Regions from separate parts of the Ewingella allii genome, predicted to be linked through region 3. Evidence: predicted binding sites of a transcription regulator. Region 3 holds the regulator's gene; each other region holds the start of a gene.
What was found. Region 3 encodes LexA, which represses DNA repair genes until DNA is damaged. Its sites were predicted from a motif close to TNCTGTATGTACATACAGNA; they were not measured.

Region 1: a site for LexA is predicted at 1,051-1,070, ahead of SBO83_RS16220 (YebG family protein). Genes of this name have one in related genera too.
Region 2: a site for LexA is predicted at 1,266-1,285, ahead of rmuC (DNA recombination protein RmuC). Genes of this name have one in related genera too.

Annotation. Positions count from the first base shown of each region.
Region 1 covers NZ_JAWUDN010000007.1:210,596-212,860, reverse strand. The annotation lists gene phoC (acid phosphatase PhoC) at 1-589, shown strand, start outside; gene SBO83_RS16220 (YebG family protein) at 663-1,037, opposite strand; partial or broken gene SBO83_RS16215 (alpha/beta hydrolase) at 1,169-1,310, shown strand; partial or broken gene SBO83_RS16210 (LysR family transcriptional regulator) at 1,314-1,484, shown strand; gene SBO83_RS16205 (LysR substrate-binding domain-containing protein) at 1,649-2,265, opposite strand, start outside.
Region 2 covers NZ_JAWUDN010000011.1:18,215-20,479, reverse strand. The annotation lists gene SBO83_RS19395 (tyrosine-protein phosphatase) at 1-585, shown strand, start outside; gene SBO83_RS19390 (DedA family protein) at 644-1,171, shown strand; gene rmuC (DNA recombination protein RmuC) at 1,329-2,265, shown strand, end outside.
Region 3 covers NZ_JAWUDN010000003.1:28,949-31,213, forward strand. The annotation lists gene plsB (glycerol-3-phosphate 1-O-acyltransferase PlsB) at 1-336, opposite strand, end outside; gene SBO83_RS08905 (diacylglycerol kinase) at 501-869, shown strand; gene lexA (transcriptional repressor LexA) at 988-1,596, shown strand; gene dinF (MATE family efflux transporter DinF) at 1,836-2,265, shown strand, end outside.

The sequences.
Region 1 (2,265 bases), on a different contig from region 3:
GGCAGTGGGCAGCATTGCATTCCTCAATGACCAGGCGATGTATGAGCAGGGCCGTCTGCTGCGTTCAACCGAGCGCGGCAAACAGGCCGCTGAAGATGCAAACCTGAGCGGAGGGGGCGTGGCGAATGCTTTCTCCAGTGCATTTGGCTCACCGATCACTGCTAAAGACACGCCGGAGCTGCATAAGCTGCTGACCAATATGATTGAAGATGCCGGAGACCTGGCCACGCGTGGCGCGAAAGAGAAGTACATGCGTATCCGCCCGTTTGCCTTCTATGGCGTCCCGACCTGTAATACCACCGAGCAGGATAAGCTTTCGAAAAACGGTTCTTATCCTTCCGGCCATACTTCTATTGGCTGGGCAACGGCGTTAGTGCTGACTGAAATCAACCCGCAACGTCAGGATCAAATCCTGCAGCGTGGTTATGATTTAGGCCAGAGCCGCGTGATTTGCGGATACCACTGGCAGAGTGATGTGGATGCGGCTCGAATCGTCGGTTCTGCAGTTGTGGCAACGCTGCACACTAACGACGCTTTCCAGCAGCAACTGAAGAAAGCCAAAGAAGAGTTCGCGAAACAGCATAAATAAGCGTCTTTTGCTTCTTGCAGGACAAAAAAACCGGCCTGATAAGCCGGTTTTTTTACAGGGGGCTGAAAGCGAATCAGGCGGCTTTAACCGCACCGGACTTTTTAGGAGCTGGCGCTGCTGCGGTTTCTTCAGTCGTTTCTTCCAATGATTCTTCAGTTTCAGTCACCGCCGGATCTTCCGCCTGCGCGACAGGAGCTTTCATGGCTTCTTCTTCCGGCAGCTTGCTGGTACGCAGGATGTACTGAACGGTATCTTTTTGCTCAGCCAGACGCAGGGCGATGTTTTCTGCCAGCGATTCATCAATTTCCAGTTCGCTCTGCAACAGCCAGTCAGTAAAAGCATCAGCCATATCGAGCATTTTGTCGTAAGCGTCCGCTTCCTTCTTATTGGCAAATGTCATTTTTTCTTCACCTTTTCTGACGACAACAAACTTTGTTTCAACAGCCATGATTTGCTCCTTATACTGTAATTATATACAGTATAGCAATAATCAATGCAGGATACATCATCCAGCCTGTTTTTTATAATACGGAACTGGCGGGAATTTCTTACAGATATTCTCTTCACCCACTCTCAGGGTGGCGGGTCAGGCTGGTATACGGCGCGGGAGTGGCGTGACGTGGTGAATAAGCATGGTGGGGATGTGACGGTGACGCCTCTGCCTGAAATAGGTATTCAAGGCAATACTCACTTCCCGTTCTCAGATCTGAATAATGTGTAGACCGCGCTGGACCCGCATATTCAATCCGGCGAGCTGCGAGAAGTATTAACCGATTATGCAACAGTCACTAAGCCAGTATCCATTTTGTTCCCCGATCGTTGCTACCTCTCCCCTAAGGTCAGGGTGTTTATAGACTGGTTCTCTAAGGTTTTTGCTACCAAGTTTCAATCTTAAGGGTGATGCCCTTCTTAGGAAAATAGGTGGTGTATCACATCCTATTTTAGTTACAACATACAATAAGCTCAATAAACTTCAACTGTGCATTCGGCATGTTCAATGAAAAACCATCACTGCTTATCAGGAATAAAAACATTTGAAAGCCTTACTAAAAAGCTTCATTACAGCCGAAACTGCTCAGCAATGACCTTCTCAAGTGCCGACACCGCTTGGGACGAGTCGGTGGAGGGAGAACGCAGTAAGTACACTTCGTAAGTCGGGACTTTGGGTAAGTTTTCTAGAATACGCATCGTCGGTTTTACCCGCGCGCGATCTATCAGGCTGATACCTAAGCCGGTTTCCACGCAGGCTTCAATTGCACTAGAAGAGGGACTGGTGAGGATCACACGCCAGTCCAACTTTGCGTCAGAAAGCGAGCTAGTCATGGCTTCACTATAGGGGCAATGGCTGGCGTGCAGTGCCAACGGCAGCGGGCTTTCCGGCATGAGCGCTATCCCCACTCCTCCCACCCACACCGGCGTAGTAGCCATCAGCAATAAACCCTCGGAACGCGACCCCGCGGCACAAACCGAAATGGCAATATCCAAACGCTCCTGCCCTATCAGGTTTCTCAGCGTAAAGCTTGGCGCAGTGGTGATTTCCAGCACGACATCGGGATAACTCATATTAAAAGTCGGCAAGATATCGCGGATCACATAGGCCGCATATTCATCAGGCACGCCGAGCTTGATGTGGCCTTTTAGTGGCGCGGTGCGAAGCTCATCGAGGATCTGGTCAT
Region 2 (2,265 bases), on a different contig from region 3:
TATCGCGACGCCGACGAAGTGGCGGCCAAGCCCGACGTGCTTTGGCAAGGTGTCCAGTATCACCACGCGCCCGCCAACCCTCTGAGTCACGAAGTGAGCGCCAACCTCGAACATTTGACCCAGCAGACCATCGACGCCTTCGACCCTGAAACCTTTATGCTCGAGCTGTATCGTCGCTTGCCTTTTAATAATCCGGCTTATCAGCAGTTGGCAACCCTGCTGACCCAGCCTAATGGCGGCGCGATTGTTCAGCACTGCGCCGTGGGTAAAGATCGCACGGGCATAGGCTCGGCGCTGGTGCTGTTCGCGCTGGGGGCCGATCGCAACACGGTGCTGGAAGATTATCTGCTGACAGAAACCACCCTCGCGCCTTTCCGCACTTACATGCTCAACAAGATGTCGATAAAGCTCAACGACAAGGCGCTGGAGAAGTTCGGTTATGTCCTCTCCGTGCGGGAAGCGTTTATGGACACGGCGTTAAAATCCATTGATGACCTCTATGGCTCAACCGACCTTTGGTTAGAGAAAGAGTACGGATTAACGGCTGAGTTGCGCCAGAACCTGCGCGACCGTTATCTCGAGTAACTGCCTCTATTTTGCTGATATTATTGATATTGCCTGACGATACTCACAAGGAAGCCCTTTGACCATTAATGACGTAATCCACCTCACTACTGAGTTTGTTCGGGCGCACGAGCCGTGGGCCATACCCATTGTCTTCTTTCTGGCATTCGGTGAGTCATTGGCCTTCCTCTCACTGCTTTTGCCTGCCACGGTGATTTTGCTCGGGCTTGGGGCGCTGATTGGCGAAAGCGGCATCCCATTCTGGCCGATTTGGGCAGCTGCGGCCGCCGGTGCTTTCTTCGGCGATTGGCTCTCGTATTGGGTTGGCGCGCATTTTCAGGATCGCGTCGGCAACTTCTGGCCCTTCTCCAAACACCCGCAAATGCTGGTACGCGGGCACGCCTTCTTTGAAAAGTGGGGCATGCCGGGGGCCTTTATTGGCCGCTTCTTCGGACCACTGCGCGCCGTGGTGCCGCTGGTGGCGGGAATTTGCGGCATGCCGCAACGTTATTTCCAAATCGCCAACATTTCATCAGCACTGATTTGGGCCTTTGGCGTGCTGGCGCCGGGCGCTTTTGGCATCCAGTGGCTCAGTCACTGGTTCTAATCCTGCCGTCGGGAATGCTGCGGCACAAGGGGGAAGAGTGGGATAAATCCACTCTTGCGAGAAGCCTCGCAAAGCTTCTCACTGATGCATAATGTGCTGGACATGCATACAGTGTGACATTACCTTGACCGCTAGAATCGATTGAGATGGAGAACGCGTGGATATCAGCATTTTATACCTCGTGGGCGGGACTTTGGCGGGCTTGCTATTAGGCTGGCTGATTGCCAGTTTGCGCCAACAAAAGAATCAAAGTGAGCATGAGACTCAGCGTCGGCTGATTCAGCAAACCGTTGACCAGCAAAAGGCGGAGATCGACCAGCTGAAAGCCGAGCGCCAGCAGTCGCAGCAGCAACAGCGCGAGGCCGAGCTTGAGCTTCGCCAACTGCATAGCCAAGTCGCGGCTAACCGTGAAAAGCTGCAAGGGCTGGCTCACTGGCAAAGTGAGTGTGAACAGCTCAATCAGGAGCTGCGCGCCCAGCGCGAAATTAACAGCGCCCAAGAGGCGGAGCTGCGCGAAGTTTCTACCCGTCTGGATGAAACCCGAATGGCCGCTGAAGATAAACAGCGTTTGCTGATCAACAGTGAACAACGCCTCACCAGTCAGTTTGAAAATCTGGCTAACCGTATCTTTGAACACAATGGGCGTCGGGCCGACGAGCAAAACAAGCAGAGCCTCGATAAGCTTCTGCTGCCCCTGCGCGAACAGCTCGATGGGTTCCGCCGTCAGGTGCAGGATAGCTTTGGGCAGGAAGCGCGCGAGCGCCATACCCTTTCCCATGAAATTCGCAACCTCCAGCAGCTGAATGAGCAGATGGCGCGCGAAGCTATCAACCTCACCAAGGCCTTGAAAGGCGACAATAAAACCCAAGGTAACTGGGGTGAAGTGGTACTCAGCCGGGTGCTCGAAGCCTCTGGCCTGCGCGAAGGCTATGAGTACCAAACGCAGGTCAGCGTGCAGGTTGATACCAACAGCCGCATGCAGCCGGACGTGATTGTCCGTTTGCCGCAAAACAAAGACGTGGTGATTGACGCCAAAATGACGCTGGTAGCCTATGAGCGCTACTTCAACAGTCAGGACGACACCGAGCGTGAAA
Region 3 (2,265 bases):
ATGCAAATCGAGATAGTCGTGGAACAGTTTTATCGACTCAATTTTCGGCGTGTAATAAGTGAAAACGCGAGGGCCTTCAGCGATAAAAACGTGGCTCGGCAGTTGAACGCCGTCGATTTCCAAAGGAATAAGGGGATCAGGCAGATTCTGCGCCAGGCACTGGGTGCGTAACGTCAGTAAATCCGCTTTCGAATGGTAAGGTAAAACATACAAGATCGGGCGCGTCGGATCTAAGCGCAACTCGGTAACCGGATCTGTAGGGATAACCTTGCTCTTTACCAGCAATTTTAGTGGTAAATTCAATAAGGTATAATAAAGTCTACGCCAACCTGACATAAAAAATGTGAAGCCTCTTGTTAGCAAATCGCCGCAAGGATACCAGAAACCAGAATCGAGTTCTGTTTGTTGCGTTAACGGCGATATTTGTCACCCTGAATGGTTTTGAGTATAAAATGCTGCCAATACTCTGTCCGCCAAAACTCTGTTAAGACGCATAACACATGAAAAATGAATCAACGGGCCTAATTCGTATCGTTAAGGCCGCCGGCTATTCCCTCAAGGGATTGAGTGCTGCCTGGAAAAACGAGGCGGCCTTCCGTCAGGAAGTGATAGCCGTTCTGCCCTTCATCATACTGTCATTTTTCCTCGATGTGACTAGCGTCGAGCGTATTTTATTAGTGGGCGTCTTGGTACTGGTGGTGATTGTCGAATTATTAAATAGCGCCGTCGAAAGCGCGATTGACCGCATCGGCCCTGAATTCCATGTCCTGTCCGGGCGCGCCAAAGATTTTGGATCGGCCGCGGTACTTTTGAGCATCATACTGGCGATTTTCACCTGGGTCAGCGTCTTTTGGCCGCGCTGGTTCTAAAGCGGAATACAGATTCCAGATTTCACTTTAGCACTGGTTTTTATGCACTCTTAGGTTTTCATTCCCTAGTTACCTGTATATACTCACAGCAATACTGTATAAACAATCAGGGGGCGGAATGAAAGCTTTAACAGCCAGACAACAAGAGGTTTACGACCTCATTCGCGAACATATATCCACCACGGGTATGCCGCCGACTCGTGCAGAAATTGCCACTCGTCTGGGGTTCCGCTCGCCAAATGCCGCGGAAGAACACCTCAAAGCCCTGCAGCGCAAAGGCGTGATTGAAATCGTCTCTGGCGCGTCGCGCGGCATTCGCTTGCTAATGGAAGAAGAGGAAGGTTTACCACTGATTGGCCGCGTCGCCGCCGGTGAGCCTCTTTTAGCTCAGCAACATATCGAAGGCCACTATCAGGTCGATCCTGCCATGTTCAAGCCTAGCGCCGACTTCTTGCTGCGCGTTAGCGGGATGTCTATGCGGGATATCGGTATTCTCGACGGCGATCTGTTGGCGGTTCACAAAACGCAGGATGTACGTAATGGGCAAGTTGTCGTTGCGCGCATTGATGATGAAGTGACGGTTAAACGCTTGAAAAAGCAGGGTAGCGTCGTGCAACTGCTGCCAGAGAACAGCGACTTCGAGCCGATCGTGGTTGACCTGCGCGAGCAGAGTTTCAGCATTGAAGGCTTGGCTGTTGGCGTTATCCGTAACGGCGACTGGATCTAATCCTTTCTGCTGGCAAGGCTCGGTACTCGCCCTTCCTGAACGTACTGCCGGGCTTTTGCTATAGACATTTGCCACAAAGCTAGCTGTCGCCTTACGGTGATCTCACGCCGTGACACTGCGCCCCTTGATTGGGGCGTTGTTGTTTAAGCAGATCGCTGTTTTTATAAAAAGCGTTGATGCCGACACGCCGAATTACGCCAGGTTGACCTCTTGTTCAATATCCTCAGCATGGGACCTCTATGCCTCAGCATCCCTTTCGACAAGTATTAAGCCGCACCTTCCTCAGCCGCGAGGACAAAGCCTTATGGAAACTGGCTTTGCCAATGATTTTCTCCAACATTACCGTCCCACTATTAGGTTTGGTGGATACCGCTGTTATCGGCCATCTCGACAGCGCGGATTATCTCGGCGGCGTAGCGGTCGGCGCGATGGTGACGACCTTCCTCTTCATGATGCTGCTGTTCTTGCGCATGAGCACCACCGGCCTGACTGCTCAGGCGTTGGGTGCCAAAGATAACCTGCTGCTGGCCCGTGCTTTTGTTCAACCTTTCCTGTTAGCGCTGCTGGCGGGCATTTTAATCATGTTGCTGCGCACGCCGCTGATGGATCTGGCCTTTCAGGTGGTCGGCGGCAGTCAGGCCGTGCTGGAGCAGGCGCGGCTGTTTATTG